One region of the Lamprobacter sp. genome, then DNA from elsewhere that is predicted to be linked to it. Evidence: predicted binding sites of a transcription regulator. Region 1 holds the regulator's gene; each other region holds the start of a gene.
The links. Region 1 encodes sigma-54, which starts transcription at its own class of promoters, with help from an activator protein. Its sites were predicted from a motif close to TGGCANGNTNCNTGCTT; they were not measured.
Positions count from the first base shown of each region.

Region 2: glnA (glutamate--ammonia ligase) is a predicted target of sigma-54. The motif match lies at 2,796-2,812, and genes of this name have one in related genera.
Region 3: VBE63_RS19925 (SIR2 family protein) is a predicted target of sigma-54. The motif match lies at 2,332-2,348, and genes of this name have one in related genera.
Region 4: VBE63_RS20700 (lipid-binding SYLF domain-containing protein) is a predicted target of sigma-54. The motif match lies at 2,235-2,251, and genes of this name have one in related genera.

Region 1 covers NZ_JAYESN010000005.1:71,921-76,132, forward strand. The annotation lists gene lptB (LPS export ABC transporter ATP-binding protein) at 1-642, shown strand, start outside; gene VBE63_RS02520 (RNA polymerase factor sigma-54) at 750-2,237, shown strand; gene hpf (ribosome hibernation-promoting factor, HPF/YfiA family) at 2,293-2,655, shown strand; gene VBE63_RS02530 (PTS sugar transporter subunit IIA) at 2,854-3,306, shown strand; gene hprK (HPr(Ser) kinase/phosphatase) at 3,325-4,212, shown strand, end outside.
Region 2 covers NZ_JAYESN010000001.1:82,167-86,378, forward strand. The annotation lists gene glnL (nitrogen regulation protein NR(II)) at 1-544, opposite strand, end outside; gene glnA (glutamate--ammonia ligase) at 1,220-2,629, opposite strand; gene VBE63_RS00335 (cation diffusion facilitator family transporter) at 2,955-4,100, opposite strand.
Region 3 covers NZ_JAYESN010000107.1:8,718-12,929, reverse strand. The annotation lists gene VBE63_RS19935 (transposase) at 1-856, shown strand, start outside; gene cowN (N(2)-fixation sustaining protein CowN) at 1,118-1,399, opposite strand; gene VBE63_RS19925 (SIR2 family protein) at 1,401-2,294, opposite strand; gene nifE (nitrogenase iron-molybdenum cofactor biosynthesis protein NifE) at 2,871-4,212, shown strand, end outside.
Region 4 covers NZ_JAYESN010000122.1:3,269-7,480, reverse strand. The annotation lists gene VBE63_RS20710 (efflux RND transporter permease subunit) at 1-960, opposite strand, end outside; gene VBE63_RS20705 (superoxide dismutase) at 1,155-1,760, opposite strand; gene VBE63_RS20700 (lipid-binding SYLF domain-containing protein) at 2,366-3,103, shown strand; gene VBE63_RS20695 (APC family permease) at 3,212-4,212, shown strand, end outside.

The DNA.
Region 1 (4,212 bases):
GGTGAGGTCGTGGGCCTGCTGGGACCAAACGGGGCCGGTAAAACCACCAGTTTCTACATGATCGTCGGGCTCGTCGGCGCTGACGCTGGTCGCATCAGGCTCGATGCCGAGGACATCACCCATCGGCCAATGCACGCGCGAGCGCGGCGGGGTCTCAGCTATCTGGCACAGGAGCCATCGGTCTTCCGTAAACTCTCGGCTCGGGATAATCTGATGGCGGTACTCGAGATGCGCGACGACACGAGCCGCGAGGATCGCCGGCAGCGCTGCGACGAGCTGCTTGATGAGTTGGGCATTGGCCATGTGGCCGATTCACTTGCGCTCAGCCTCTCCGGTGGTGAGCGCCGGCGGCTCGAGATCGCGCGCGCGCTTGCGGTTGAGCCCAAGGTCATGCTGCTTGATGAGCCCTTTGCTGGGGTCGATCCCATCGCGGTAGGCGATATCAAGCAAATTATCAGTCATTTACGCGATCGTGAGATTGCTGTGCTGATCACCGATCATAATGTTCGGGAGACGCTCGACATCTGCGACCGGGCCTATATCATCAACGCCGGCCGAGTCATTGCCAGCGGAGCGCCGGCGGTGTTGCTGCAAGATACGCAGGTGCGGGCGGTCTATCTTGGCGAGCACTTTCGACTCTGAAGACCTTGGTAGAAACCAGGAGATCTAAGCTTGGCGCTGCGACTGAGCCACCTTTTCGTCTAGACTGCAAGCCAATAAGGCCTTTTGTACCCGCATAGCCGCTCGGAATGAAGCAAAGCATCCAGCTCCGTCTTGGTCAGCAGCTGACCATGACGCCGCAGCTCCAGCAAGCCATCAAGCTGTTGCAGCTCTCCACGCTCGACCTCCAGCGCGAGATCCAAGACGCGCTCGAGTCTAATCTGATGCTGGAGACCTCGGACGAAGATCAGGTTGGGCGAGAGGATGCGGGGGACACCGCTGGCGAGACTGCTGAGTTGCGCCAAGCACAGACCGATGCCTCCGTCGATGCCGAGGTTCCCGCTGAATCGAGCACGCTGCCCGATGATCTGGCGCTCGACAGCGAGTGGAGTGATACCTTCGACAGTGATCCTGGCGCCCAGTATGCCGGCCCTTCAGGTTCCCCTGGGTCGAGCGCGTCTGGCGATGTCGACCTCTTTGCGCAGCAGTCGAAACCACAGACGCTGCACGACCATCTCGAGTGGCAGCTCAATCTGGGCCGCCTTGGGGCGCGTGACCGCCTGATCGCCGAGGCGCTGATCGATGCGATCGATGCGGATGGCTATCTTCGGCTCGATCCCGCCGAGCTGCTTGAGACGCTGGATCTGGAGGATCTCGAGCTCGACGAGATCGAGGCCGTGCTGCATGGCATTCAGGCCCTCGATCCCGCTGGGGTTGGTGCTCGCGATCCGCGCGAATGCCTGTTGCTGCAACTACGCCAGCTGCCGCCGGAGACGCCAGATCGCGCGGGTGCGCTGAAGATTTGCGACAGCTTGTTCGACGCGCTGGCGCGCAACGATCTGGATGAATTGCGCCGTCACACCAAGCTTTCCGACCTTGATCTGGCGCGCTCGTTAACGCTGATCCGGTCGCTGCAGCCGCGGCCAGGCTCCCTGATCAGTGACCATCGGACAGACTATGTGATTCCTGATGTGTTGGTGCGTAAGCAGGCTGGTGTGTGGCAAGTCGAGCTAAATCCTGAAACTCAGCCTAAACTGAGAGTGAACGAAGACTATGCAAAGCTGATCCGGCGCGCCGATGATGGGGCCGAGAATGTTTGCTTGAAGACGCATCTGCAGGAGGCCCGTTGGTTTATCAAGAGTCTGCTCAGCCGCAACGATACGGTGCTGCGAGTGGCGGCGAAGATCGTCGAGCTACAGCGCGATTTTTTCGAGTACGGCGAGGAGGCCATGCGTCCGCTGATCCTCAGAGATGTCGCAGACTCGCTCGAGCTCCACGAGTCGACCGTCTCACGCGTGACCACGCAGAAGTACATGCATACGCCGCGTGGTACGCTGGAGTTCAAATATTTCTTTTCCAGTCATGTCGGCACGGCATCGGGCGGAGAATGCTCTTCGACCGCGATTCGTGCCTTTATCCGCAAGCTGGTCGCCGCCGAGGCGGCGAACAAACCGCTGAGCGACAGCAAGATCGCCGGCATCCTGTCCGAACAGGGGATCAATGTCGCGCGACGTACTGTCGCCAAGTACCGCGAGGCAATGGGTATCCCACCCTCGAATGAGCGCAAGCGCCTTTAGCTGCAGCGCTGAATGTCTGCCGCTAAGGCTCGCCTGCAAACCCAGGAGTGACGCAATGCAAATCAACCTCACGGGCCATCATGTCGATATTACCGAACCGCTGAAAGGCTACGTCGAGAGCAAATTCGAGCGCCTAGAGCGCCACTTCGATCACGTGATCAAAGTGCATGTGATCCTGAGCGTCGAGAAACTACGGCAGAAGGCCGAGGCCCGCATCCACATGAATGGCGCCGATGTCTTCGCCGATGCCGTTCATGAAGACATGTATGCGGCCATTGATGGGCTGATCGACAAGCTCGATCGCCAGGTGCTGAAGTATAAGGAGAAGCGCCAGAGTCATCGCGGTAGCGCCACCAAGACGGCTGCCGAAGGGGAGACGGTCAGCGGTGAGCTAGACGATGAGCAGGATGATCTATGAGACGCCACTGCACTGAGCGATGCTCAGGCTGCTTGCAGCGATGAGCGTCTGGTCAATGACTGTGCCGGAGCGGGATGTGAGGCGCTCCGGCCTCCTTTGCGATGCTGCTAGGCTGATGCCTCTGCCGTTGTTGTCCTTATCCAACCAGGCCGTACTGCGTCCTGCATGCGAAGATCACTTTATTTGGAGCGACGGTCGATGTTTCCCCCCAGCCTGATTACTGAGCCGCGCATCCGCTGTCGTGTCGAGGTCACGAGCAAGAAGCGATTGCTGGAGGCCTTGGCCGAGCTCTTGGCGAGTGCGGGTCTGCAGTGTTCTTCAGCCTCTGTCTTCGACCTGTTGAACGATCGCGAACGGCTCGGTAGCACGGGCTTAGGCGAGGGCATCGCGCTTCCGCATGCGCGCATCCAAGGCATCGACACGGCCATTGGCGCCTTCGTGCAGTTGAGCCAGGGCGTCAGCTTTGATGCGCCGGATGATCGTCCGGTTGACCTCGCCTTTGGCCTATTGGTGCCACAGGAGGCAACCGATGCCCATCTGAATCTGCTGGCGAGCCTTGCCGAGCGCTTTAGCAATCCGCAACTGCGCGCGGCACTTCGGGCTGCCGATGATGCCAGTACGTTGCTGGACTTATTGCAGCGTCACGCTTAAGGCTGGCTCGTCGCACAGATGCCCCCCGTCGATACCTTGCAAGGCCTGATTGAGCACCTCGGGCCGAGGCTTGGGCTGCGTTGGCTAACCCCCATACCGGATCAGCCGCGCGCCCTGGTCAATACGGACTCACTCGCTGGGGCGGCCCAGAGTCTGGTCGGCTCGCTCAACTGCATCCATCCTAATCGCCTGCAGGTTCTAGGCGGGGCTGAGATTCGTCATCTCCATGACTTGAGTCCGGCCGCGGGCCGCGACATTCTTGATCGGCTCTTTGCCGCCGAGCCCGCGGCGGTGATCTTTGCTCAGGACATCGATCCGCCGCCGGGCTTTTTCGCCCGTGCTCGACAGGCCGGTACCCCGCTGCTCTCCTCGCCGAATGCTGAAGAGGAGATCGTTGACCGGCTGCAATATTTCCTGACTTACGCGCTGGCCGAGCGCACCACCCTGCACGGCGTCTTTCTGGATGTGCTCGGTATGGGCGTGCTCTTGGTCGGCGACCCGGGCATTGGCAAAAGTGAGCTGGCGCTCGAGATGGTGGTGCGTGGACACCGGTTGATTGCCGACGACGCGCCCGAGGTCGCGCGCATTGGTCCCGAGACCCTAGAGGGTAGCTGCCCAGCACTGCTCCGAGACTTTTTGGAGGTTCGCGGACTGGGGGTGCTCAATGTGCGTGCGATGTTTGGCGAGGGTGCGGTCCAGCGGCGAGAGCATCTGAACTTGATCGTCAGTATGCGGTCGTTCGATGGAGACGCGTTGGCGCAGATGGACCGCCTGCGAGGGAGTCTCTCTGCGCGCCATATCCTGGGCGTGTCGGTTCCTGAGGTCACCCTACCGGTAGCCCCTGGTCGCAACCTGGCGGTGCTGCTGGAAACCGCGGTGCGCAACCAAATCCTTCGGTTGCGCGGC
Region 2 (4,212 bases), on a different contig from region 1:
CGATGATGATGCGGGTGTATTCGCGGAGCCCAGGGCTTGGTAGCTCACGCTCCAGCAGCTGAGCCGCGCCCCGTAGGCCGCCCAAGGGGTTCTTGATCTCGTGGGCTAACCCGCGCAGCAGTGCTTGAGTCGCATGGTGCTGCGAGATGAGATATTCCTCGCGCGCGATCCGCAGCTGACGGTCGACCTGTTGCATCTCCATCAGGAGATCGTAGGGCTCATCAACGGGATGCAGCGGTAAGACCGTGCAGTTGACGCGAATGATCTGGCGATCCGGACGCTTGACCTCGACCTCCCGCTCGGTGAAGGGCTGTCGCGTCTCGAGCGATTCCCGCAAGCGACTCTCCACGGCATCTGTCGGGCAGGGCACCAGATTCCCTGCTGCCTCGCCGAGTACTGTTTTCGCGCTGACGGCAAGCAGATTCTCGCCGGCGATATTGATGTAGCGCAGGCGGAGATGGCGATCGAAGAGCAGCACAGCCGTGCTGAGGTTATCCAATATCATGGTGCCAAGCCGGCTCAGTCCGCTCTGTGTTTCGTTCATCAGGGGTTGTGTCGTCGCTTGGCTCCAATCTTTGGTCCAGCAAGCAAACAACGAGCCAGATCAGAGCTGCATGCCGATGTTCAGACCATCGCCGACGGCCTGAAAGCACTCCGAGGTCGATCCAAAACCGATTGATTAGCAAGAGGTTATCGATAACCACCTGATGAGCATCGATGGCCACCCGGTACTGTCTGAGGCTGCTGCGCCAAGCAGGCTCAGGATAGCGCACTAGCCTAGTGCCTGACGCACATGATGAGTGCATTCAAATGCACCAGGGGCGGACAGGGAGGTTTGAAAACGGAAGAGAGGAGGGGGAAGGAGACTTAAACCTAAACAGAGCATTTAACCGCAGATGACGCAGATTAACGCAGAGATTTCAATACATTGCAGCCGTTCATAGCTTCACCTGATGGCCAGCCTTGCTAAACCTGCTAAGACCTTGTTTTATATTATTTTAATCTGTGAAATTCTGCGTCATCTGCGGTTTATAGGTTGAAGAGTGAAGAAGGAGGAAGGTTGAAAGGGAAGGGAAGGGAAGGGAAGGGAAGGGAAGGGAAGGAGAGAAGAGGAGAGGAGAGGAGAGGAGAGGAGAGGTGTTTCGTGAACTGGGATTCGGGTTCGGTTGGGCTTCCTTGCCCGGTTCGGCGGCTGGTTTGAACCGCTGTTTGATGGGGATCAGAGGCTGTAGTAGAGGTCGAATTCGACCGGGTGGGTGCTCATGCGTAGCTGGGTGACTTCGTCCATCTTCAGCTTGATGTAGCCGTCGATGACGTCGTCTGTGAAGACGCCTCCAGCGGTCAGGAACTCTCGATCTTTATCCAGTGCATCCAGGGCTTGGTCGAGCGCGAAGCAGACTTGTGGGATGGCCTTTTCTTCTTCCGGCGGCAGGTCGTAGAGATCCTTGTCCATGGCGTCGCCTGGGTGGATCTTGTTTTGGATGCCGTCAAGGCCGGCCATCATCATCGCTGAAAACGACAGATAGGGATTGCCGGTGGAATCCGGGAAGCGCACCTCGATACGGCGCCCCTTGGGATTGGAGTCATGCGGGATACGGATTGAGGCCGAACGGTTCTTGGACGAGTAGGCCAACATCACGGGCGCCTCGAATCCAGGGACCAGCCGTTTGTAGGAGTTGGTCGAGGCGTTGGTCAGCGCGTTCAGAGCGCGGGCGTGCTTGATGATGCCGCCGATATAGTAGAGCGCGGTTTCAGAGAGGCCGGCGTATTTGTCTCCGGCAAAGATGTTGACACCATCTTTTGCCAGCGACTGATGCACATGCATTCCTGTGCCATTGTCGCCGACCAGCGGCTTCGGCATGAAGGTTGCGGTCTTGCCGTAAGCATGGGCGACGTTCTGGATCACGTACTTGGTGATCTGGTTCATGTCTGCACGACGCACCAGCGGTCCGAATCGAGTACCGATTTCACACTGACCGGCGGTCGCGACCTCATGATGATGCACCTCGACCTGGACCCCCATCTCTTCGAGGGCAAGACACATGGCCGCGCGGAGATCATTGAGGGAATCGACCGGCGGGACTGGGAAGTAGCCACCCTTGACACTGGGGCGATGTCCCATGTTGCCATCTTCGAAGACCCGCTCGGAGTTCCACTCAGCCTCTTCGGAATCCACCTTGTAGAAGGCGCCGCCCATGCTGAGGCCCCAGCGGACGTCATCGAAGATAAAGAATTCAGGCTCTGGTCCAAAGAAAGCGGTATCGGCAATGCCGGTGGAGGCGAGATAGGCCTCAGCCCGCTTGGCGACGGAGCGCGGATCACGCTCGTAGCCCTGCATAGTCGCGGGCTCCAGAATGTCGCACCGGATGATCAGGGTCTTCTCATCGGTGAAGGGGTCCATCACCGCCGTCTCGGCCTCGGGCATCAAGACCATGTCGGACGCCTCAATGCCTTTCCAACCGGCGATTGAGGAGCCGTCGAACATCTTTCCATCTTGGAAAATGGCTTCATCGATGACTCGGGCCGGGAGCGAGACGTGCTGCTCCTTGCCGCGAGTATCCGTAAACCGGAGGTCCACGAATTTTACGTCCTCGTCTTTGATGGTCTTCAACACGTCAGTGGCGGACATCTGCGAAATCTCCCGCTGTTTGTCTTCGGCTAAGGATGGGTTTGGATGCTTAGGTGAGCGCATTGCGCCCAACCCGAGATCGCAGGCAATCGATCGAACGGTGAGCTCGGTTATGAGCTTGGCCCATCTTAAACTCGGATCGCGCAACTGCTATCAGCGTCGAAATAAGCAGGTTACGTGCCATTGCAGCGGGCAGGCCCAAGGCAAGCAGCCTAAGACAGCGCAGAACCGCGCAAAGCCGGCAGATGCACCAAAATAGACCATGCGGCCCGTATAGATGCCTCAAAATAGGGCGCCAGGATCATTTCATTTGAAGGCGCCAAGCTTAACCAAAGTAGATCCGAACCTCGGCGAAGCGAGGGTCCGCCTGAAGCGCTGCCTGGAGTCGATCACGAAGTCGATGTGCCGCTGGCTCGTCGGTAAAGGTTCGCAGTGGGAAAAAGAGATCGACCGTGATCGCCCCGTCCAAGTAGTGCAGCAGCAGGCGTTTGCGGGTCAAGGCCTCTGGGATCGGCTTCCACAGCTGATCGAGGCGCTCGATGACTTCGGTGCGCATTGGCAATCCCTGGGTCGGCACTGCACGCTCGTCGTCTTCCGGATCGATGTGAACCGTGACGTCGGACATCCGATCGATGGTTTCCATCAGGCGTTCTTGCACCAATAGGCTGATGGCATGCCCTTCAGAGACGCTGATATCGGGGTCGACCAAGACATGGACATCGGCTGAGGCGTTGCCGCCGATCGTTCGGGTGCGCAGCATGTGGACATCGCGAACACCGGTACTCCGGAGGATGATCTGGCTAATCTCGCGCAACCGCTCAGGGCTGAGTGCGGTATCGACCAGCTCACGGGTGGCCGCCGAGCCAAGATCCCAGGCGATCTTTGCGATCATCACGGCGACGATCACCGAAGCCACGGAATCGAGGTAGGGCAGGCCGGCGAGCGTCCCGGCCACCCCGATCAGGACCACGATTGAGGAGATGGCATCGGAGCGATGATGCCAGGCATTCGCCAACAGCAGATCGGAGTGGACGCGCAGACCGTAGGCGCGGGTGTACCAGTAGAGCGCCTCTTTGGCGAGGATCGAGAGTCCTGCTGCATAGAGTGCGATCGGCGCTGGCTGCAGGAGCGCAGCTGGCTGAAACAGGCGTTCTGTGGCATCCCAGGCAATGCCGATGGCGACGGCGATGAGCAAAAAGCCGAGCACCAAGGTCGCCACTGTCTCGAAGCGCCCATGGCCATAGGGATGCTCGGCGTCTGGTCCTTTGGCGGCCTTGTGGCCTGCAAACCAGACCAGCAGATCAGACAAGAGGTCAGACAGTGAGTGGATGCCGTCGGCGATCAGCGCATGGGATTGGCCGATCCAGCCAGCGGTGATCTTGATGGCCGAGAGCAGTAGGTTGATGACCGCGCCCACTAGGGTGGTGCGCTTGATCGCCCCTGCTCGCGCCTGGCGTGCGGTGGTGTCCATGGGCTGTCTCGAGGCGTCTGCGCTGATACGGCATCATTGGAAGCGGGTGATACTGACAGGATGATACCTGCCGATGGCTGCGGCTGCCGCGGCGTTTGCGGTGGTCGGAAAA
Region 3 (4,212 bases), on a different contig from region 1:
CGCCACCGGCAAGGCCTGGAAGAAGATCAAGCGCTGGTTCGGCTATGGGCTGCATCTAATCGCCGATACCCAGTATGAGATCCCGGTGGCGTTTGCGCTCACGCCGGCGTCGGTCTCGGAACAGCCGACCTTGCGGGCGATGATCCGCGCCACCTTCGCCGAGACCCCGGAGTTGGCTGAACGCTGCCGGGACTTCAGCGCCGATCGCGGACTCGATAGCGCTGAGACCAAGGCGCTGCTCTGGGATGACGACGCCATCCGCCCGCTGATCGACACCCGCGAGCTGTGGCGTGAGGAGAAACAGCATCCGGACGACGACCCGTCCAAGCCCATCACCCGAGCGCTCAACCCCGAGCGGGCTGACACGATTGTCCATACCGAGCAGGGCTCGGTTCACTGTGTCTGCCCGGTAACCGGGGAGCAACGCGATCTGGCCTTTCAGGGCTTCGAGGCCGATCGCAACGCCCTCAAGTACCGCTGTCCGGCCGCGGCCTATGGCCTGCCGTGCCAAGGCCAGGCCCAATGTCACCAGGCCGGTGGTGTGACACCTGGGGAGTATGGGCGCGTGGTGCGCATCAAGCTCGATGAACAGGATCGGCGCATCTTTGTCCCCACGCCGCATGGCAGCCCCAGTTGGCAGCGCGGCTACAACGGCCGCAGTGCCTTGGAACGCATTAACAACCGCATCGATCGCCACTTCGGCTTTGAGCTGCATTTCATCCGCGGGATCGCCAAGATGACCACCCGCGTCGGCTTGGCCATCGCGGTGATGATGGCCATGGCGCTGGGCCATGTCCGACAAGGCCGTCCCGAGCAGATGCGCTCGCTGGTGCAGCCGATCCCGGCGACGGGCTAGCCCGACCCCGCTCAAGCCGTCGGTTTTGGATCGGGGCAAGGCTCCCGAGGGTGGCGCTTGCCTATGATTCGCGAGCGATGAGAATGGCTCTCATCTGAAGCGCCTGCTAGCGCTCCCGCGCGCTTTGGAGGCCCCGTTCGCGCTGCTCCGCCAGCGGAATCGCTCTAGCGATGCAGGGGCTGGGCGGCCGAAAATCGCTACAGCGCAAATGTCTCGGTTATCGCAAAGCTTGCGAATCAGAAGTGCGCTGTTTCTCGGCCTCTAGCAGCACTCGACCTCAAGCGCCTCGAGCATCGTTTCCAGCTCAGCCTCATCCCAACGCTCGAGCAGCTCGCGCAGATGGTTCAGATGGCAGTGGATATGATAGAGCGCATCGTGCTGCGGGCCGTTGCGACCCTCGAGCTTGGCCTCGAAGTAGCTCCAGAACGGATCATCGCGCTCGCCGGCGCGCATCGCCGTGCGTAAAGCGGTGACGAAGCGCTCGGCGTTTCCGTCGCAGTCGATATCGCGGAAGCTGATATAGCGGTCAGGACGCTCGAGCACCTCAGCACCCCGCCTCGGCCGCGCCCGCAACTGCCTCTGCGGTCGCGCTGTCGTTGGCCGTAAATCCATCGGCGGCAAGCAGGTCGTCGATGTCGGCCTCGACGAGCTGGATGTCTTTCTTCTCGCAGTAACGGCGCTCCTTATCGGTCGGCTCTGGGATCAACGCCCAGCCGGCGGGCTCGCCAGCGGCATAGATCACATCTGAGAGCACCATGCGCTCGGTGTCGCGCGTGAGCCGCAGTCCGAGGAATAGGTACTGGCGCCCGACCCGGTATTCCTTGAGGAAGCGCGGTAGGCCGAAGCCACCCATCAGCTCGGTCAGATAGTCGACGAAATCGGCATCTGAGGCGATGTAGGTTGCATCCGGTCGCGGACTGCCGAGGGGCTTGAATAGGATCGGCGCGGCCGGGTCGACTTGATCCTGATCGATCTCCTGATAGCGGTCGCCATCGTAGGCATGGATGCGAAAACGGTAGTCGGTGCCAGCAATCCGCGAGATCCCACGGATCAGCGTATGCGGCCGATCCGCATAGGAGTCCTGCAGCTGGGTATCGCGGTTGATGTCGATCACATAGTGAGGCGCCAGCTTGGCAAGCCAGTCGTGCAGCGGGGCGCGCGTCCACTGGCGCTGGCCATAGGTGTGATCCAGGAACCGGTTGACCGCGCTCCGCCCGCGCTTCAGCTCGACATCCATGGCCGCGCGGGGGAATTCCCACATCAGCCGCTTCGACATCGGCCGACCCTTGTTCATCGCCAGGATCAGGCTGTCGCTATCGGCGGGCATTGAAACCCCTGTCTCGCGCTCGACGACCGGCGCTAACACACCGGGACCGAGATAAGGGATGAGATCGCCGCGGCGCATGGCGTTGGCAAGATCGGAGAGTTCGATGGACATGCGTTTCCTTGGAGGCTGGGGGCAATCCCTACCGAACAAGCAAAGCGAATGCCAATGAGCCAAGTAGGAAGCTCAACACCAATCGAAAGTGCTTAGCAACGCACACCAGGCACCGCTTGCGAAGGTAACCGCATGCTGCCCAGCTTGCTCAAGCCTGATCGCAGCGAGATGGCCCGACGCGCGCCTGATCTGATACGACATGAGGCGTCGCGCACTCAGAATAGGTCACGCTCTGAGCCGCCCCACGGACCATTCACTCTGCCCTGTTGAGTCCCGCCTTCAGGGCCTGGCACCCGAAACCCTGCCCCGCTTCCGGCTCCAAACCGCCGTTCTGGAAGCTGTTGCAAAGGCTGCAACGCGCTCGCCTTGTTCGCTTTGCGACAATCGCGGCAGCGCGACAATGCGCGGCAGCCGATTCGCTAAGTTGCTGATCAATCAACGAACAGAGGCTCAGACGCCTGTCTTTTAAGCTCGCTGGCACGGTCTCTGCTTAAAAGTTATCCATCAGCATGCATCCATGAGCGTGCATCCAGCAGCACCCCCCTCGCCAACGCTCAGCCACCGAGACCCTGAGGCATGAAGCAAAAAGACATCGCCGCGCTCTTGGACGAGCCCGCCTGTGAGCACAACGACAAGGCCAAGTCCGGCTGCGCCAAGCCCAAGCCTGGCGCCACCGCCGGCGGCTGTGCCTTCGATGGCGCCCAGATCGCGCTGCTGCCGATCGGCGATGTCGCCCATATCGTGCATGGCTCCATCGCCTGCGCCGGCAGCGCCTGGGACAATCGGGGCAGCCGCTCCACCGGCCCGACCTTGTACAAACTCGGCATGACCACCGATCTGACCGAGCAGGATGTGATCATGGGCCGCGGCGAGAAGCGGCTGTTCCATTCGATCAAGCAGGCGATCGAGAGCTACGACCCGGCGGCGGTCTTCGTCTACAACACCTGCGTGCCGGCGTTGATCGGCGACGATGTCGATGCGGTCTGCAAGGCCGCGGCTGAGCGCTTCGGCAAGCCGGTGGTCTCGGTCGATGCGGCCGGCTTCTATGGCACCAAGAACCTCGGCAACCGTATTGCTGGCGAGACCATGGTCAAGCAGGTCTGCGGTGGCCGCGAGCCCGATCCGATCCCGGCCGGCATCGAGCGGCCTGGTTTCAAGGTGCACGATGTCGCGTTGGTCGGCGAGTACAACATCGCCGGTGAACTATGGCGCGTGATGCCGCTGTTCGATGAGCTCGGCATCCGCGTGCTCTGCACCCTCTCCGGCGATGCGCGGTTCCACGAGGTGCAGACCATGCACCGCGCCGAGGTCAACATGATGGTCTGCTCCAAGGCCATGATCAACGTCGCGCGAAAGCTCGAGCAGGCCTTTGGTACGCCATGGTTCGAGGGCAGCTTCTATGGGGTTGCAGACGTCTCGCAGGCGCTGCGTGACTTTGCGCGCCTGATTGGTGATCCCGATCTCAGCACCCGCACCGAGGCGCTGATCGCCCGTGAGGAGACGCGCATTGATGCCGAGCTTGAGCCCTGGCGCGAGCGCCTGCGCGGCAAGCGCGTGCTGCTCTACACCGGCGGGGTGAAGTCCTGGTCCGTGGTTTCGGCGCTGCAGGATCTCGGCATGGGCGTGGTCGCCACTGGCACCCGCAAGTCGACCGAGGACGACAAGGCGCGCATCCGCGAGCTGATGGGCGACGAGGCGGTGATGATCGAGGACGGCAACCCGCGCAACCTGCTCGATCTCTACCACCAGCAAGGTGCCGATCTGCTGGTCGCCGGCGGACGCAATCAGTACACCGCACTCAAGGCGCGCATCCCCTTCCTGGATATCAATCAGGAGCGCGAATTCGGCTATGCCGGCTACGACGGCATGCTCGAGCTGGCGCGGCAGATGTGCCTGACCATCGAAAGCCCGATCTGGG
Region 4 (4,212 bases), on a different contig from region 1:
GACGCCGACCCTGGCCACGTCGTTAACGTAGATGGACTGTCCGCCCTCGGTATCGATGACCAGGCGCTCGATATCCCCGGCGCCCTCGAGCGCCTGGCCGGCCGACACCGAGCGGTGGGTCTCGCCTTGCTCTACGCTGCCGGTGGCGCGTCCGCCATTGGCGCCGCGGATGGTCTCGGCGAGCTGATCCAGACTCAGCCCGTGCCCGCGCAGCTGCTCCGGTTGCGGCTCGATGCTGATCTCGCGCTTGCGCCCGCCGACGACGAAGCCGTTGCCGGTGTTCTTGACCTGCTTGAGCTCCTGCAACAGCTGCAGGCCGAGCAGCCGCAGGCGGGCATCGTCGATCTCATCGGACCAGAGGGTGAGGGTCAACACCGGCACGTCATCGATCGTCTTCGGCTGCACCAGCCACTCGGTCAGGTCCGGCGGCACCTGATCCAGGTTCGACTCAATGGTGTCGTGCACCGCGACCACGGCGGGCTCGATCGCTGTGCCAACCTCGAAGCGCACCGTCACCAGCCCCTCCTCGCGGCGGCTGACCGAGTAGACGTGCTCGACATCGTTCAGCTCGCTCATTAGCCGCTCCAGCGGCTCGACGGCCAGGCGCGCGACCTGCCCGGACGAGGCGCCTGGATAGCGCAGCTTGATGTCGACCATTGGCACCGAGATATCCGGGTCCTCCTGCCGCGGGGTGCTCAGCAGGCCGAGGATGCCGATCCCCAACATGGCCAGCAGCAGCAAGGGCGTCAGTGGCGAGTCGATGAAGAAGGCCGCGATCTTGCCTGCGATGCCGCGGCCCGTGCCGGTCTTATCCGAATGCCCGTCCGAGCGCCTATCCGAGTCCTTTGCGAGAGGCTCATTTAGATGCTCGTTATCGAGACCATCGTTCTGTGCCGCAGTGTTTGGGGCGTCGTCGGACGAGGCGTTGGGACGAGTATCAACAGGGTCTTGATTGGACATCGGCAAACGAAGTGCTCGGCGGCGAACTCGGTGGCGAACAAGGAACGGGGGAGACGGACAGGCCGGCTCCTGGATGCGCTAAGCAAGTTGAGTACCAGTCGCATGGCTCCTGGTCGCTCTGATTGGGCCATCGGCCGCCGGTGCAGGCGGCCAAGCCCTCTTGGCCGCCAGCGGCTCATCACAGGTTGTTGAGGCTACACATTGAAGGCCTCCTTGCGGATCAGGTTCTGACCGGCAAAGTCCCAGTTCACCAGTTTCCAGAAGGAATCCACGTACTCCTTCTTGCGGTTGCGGTAGTCCACGTAGTAGGCGTGCTCCCACATGTCGCAGGTCAGGATCGGTAGCATGCCGTCGCGCAGGGGGTTCCCCGCGTTGCTGCGGCTCTCGATCACGAGCTTGCCGCTTGGGTCGAGCGCGAGCCAGACCCAGCCGGAGCCGAACAGGGTCGTCAGCGCCTCGGAGAACTGCTCGCGCAGCGCATCGGGCGAGCCGAAGTCGCGCTCGATCTGCGTCGCCAGCTCACCTTCAGGATCGCCGCCACCGTCTGGGCTCAGGCAATGCCAGTAGAAGGCGTGGTTCCAGGCTTGGGCGCCGTTGTTGAAGAGACCGCCGTCGGCTTTGGCGATGATGTCGGCAAGGCTTGCATCGGCGAAGGGGCTGTCCGCGATGAGCCCATTCAACTTGTCAACGTAGGTCGCGTGGTGCTTGCCGTGGTGCAGAGACAAGGTCTCGGCGGAGATGTGTGGCGCCAGTGCATCTTCAGGATAAGGCAGATCGGGCAGCTGATGCTTGGTTGGCATGGTGGGTCTCCTATGGCTGAGTGCATGTGGTCGTTGGCTGACGGCGGTCTCATTGCCGGGTGGCAAGTGCCGGTCGCGATCCCGCTTGGGGCCACTCGGCGTTGGTCATCGCCGCTCGTCATCGAGCTATCGGAGCAATGCGAGTGCCAGAGTCAACCAAGCGCGTGGTAGGGACAGCGGTGCGAGCGCCGGGCCGAGCGCTAGATATCCGCCGGGCCCCTGTCTTCCCGCTCGAGCAAAGGTCCTATGCCGCCAGCGCCGGTTCAAATGCTGCACGCTCGGGGCTTATGAGCCAGTCAGCAGGCGGCGCCTTGGGGCCACTACGCCCATCTGCGCAACGGGGTGGTCACGCCTCACAGCGCACTCAACATCCGTGAAGCGGTGGAGCGCATCTTTGAGACCACAGTTGACAACCTGGCCGCCTATGCCGAGGGCGCGACCGCGCAACATCGCCGCCTGAGGAGTCCACGCAGATGGCACGCTCACTGCATCAGGCTCAAGCGATGGGTCGGAGATCGCATGCCCCTTGGGCGAGTATCGCCAGCGGCGAGCACCCGCTCATCCTGCATCTTCACTTCACAGTCGATGACCACAGGAGGTCCCCTATGAGCTATCGCATCAGCCCAGTAACTGCCATGACCCTGTCACTGATCCTGACTGGGTCCTTGCTGACCGCCAACGGCTTTGCTGCCGAAGGCATGAAATCGGATGACTCGTCTGCCAGTGCCTCAGCGACCGGAGGATCAACCTCCGACGAGCTAATGGACGCCAAGGAGACGGTTCGAGAGGCCGCGAAGGTTGTTCAGAAGATCAAGTCAGACCCTCAGGCGAGCGACCTGCTCGAGCAGGCCAAGGCGATCTTCGTCGTCCCGGATTACGCACGGGCGGCGCTGGTCGTCGGTGGTGCCGGAGGTCAGGGCGTACTCGTCGCCAAGAAAGATGGCGACTGGTCAGCACCGGCCTTCTACAACATCGGCACCGTTCAGATTGGCGCCGCGGCGGGCGCTGAGGTTGGAGAGATTGCCTTCATGATCATGTCAGGTGATCTTCTGGAGAGCTTTGGCGAAATGCACAATTTCGCGCTCAACTCAGACACTGGCTACACCGTCGGCGAGGATTCGGAGCGCTCGCAAACCTCGATCGGCAAGGACACCGATATCGCCGTCTGGTCCGCGACTGAGGGCCTCTACGGCGATTTCGCGGCCAGCGTCTCGGACATCTTCTGGGACGAGGACGCGAACAACGCCTATTACGGTCGTCCGGTCACGGCGACTGAGATCATCAACGGCGAGGTCGAGGACCCGATGTCGCCAAGCCCGCTGCTCAGTGCGGAAACGCACTGACCCCCAGGCCAACGCATGCCCTTGGTGCCTAGCTGGCAGCAGGGTCTCCAATTGCCAGATGGGCACTTATGGGTCAGATCGTCATCACTGCGGGCCTGGAGGTTGAAGATGGCTGATTCATCACAACGGCTCCAACGCCGGGTCCGCTTTCCGTTTCTAGTCTTCTATGGCGTCGGCACCATGGTCGGCGGCGGCTTCTACGCGCTGTCCGGAGAGATCGCCGGGCGCGTCGGACTGCATGCGCCGCTCGCCTTCGCGCTGGCCGGCGGACTGGCGCTGCTGACCGCGCTGAGCTTTGCCGAGTTCTCCGGTCGGCTGCCGCACAGTGGTGGCTCGGCGCGCTATGTCGAGGAGGCCTTCGGCCGGCCTTGGCTTTCCGCGCTGGTCGGTTGGCTCGTCATCAGCACCGGCGTGGTCTCGGCGGCAACGCTCGCCGTCGCCACCACCGGCTTCTTGCGCGATCTGGCACCCCTGCCGAGCGCGCCAACGACGATCTTGCTGGTGCTGGCAATGGGGCTGATTGCGGCTTGGGGTATCGCCGAGGCGGTGGCGGCCGTGGTGCTGATCACCCTGCTGCAGATCGGCTCGCTGCTCTACATCCTGTTGAGCGAGGGGGAGGTGCTCGGCAGCCTGCCGGCGCAGGCGTCGGCGATCCTGGCACCGGCCGATCTCGGCGCGGTGGCTGGCATTGTCGGTGCCGCCTTCCTTGCCTTTTATGCCTTCATTGGCTTCGAGGATATGGTGACCGTCGCCGGGGAGGTCCAGGATGTGCGCCGTACCTTGCCGGCAGCCGTCATCATCAGCCTGCTGTTGACCACGGCGCTCTATATCAGCGTGTCGACAGTCGCGGTGCTTGCCGTGCCGTCTGCAGCGATGGCCGCTGCTGACACGCCACTCGCCCGGGTGGTTGCCGAGCAGGGGCAACTCGCGGTCACCGCGATCGTGCTCGTGAGCATGCTTGCCGGCGTCAACAGCGCCTTGGTGCAGTTGGTGATGGCCGCGCGCGTTGCCTACGGCATGGCCGAGCGCCGCGTCGCGCCGCAATGGCTGGCGCTGATCGATGCGCGCACCCACACCCCGCTGCGGGCGACCGCAATCGCCACCCTGTT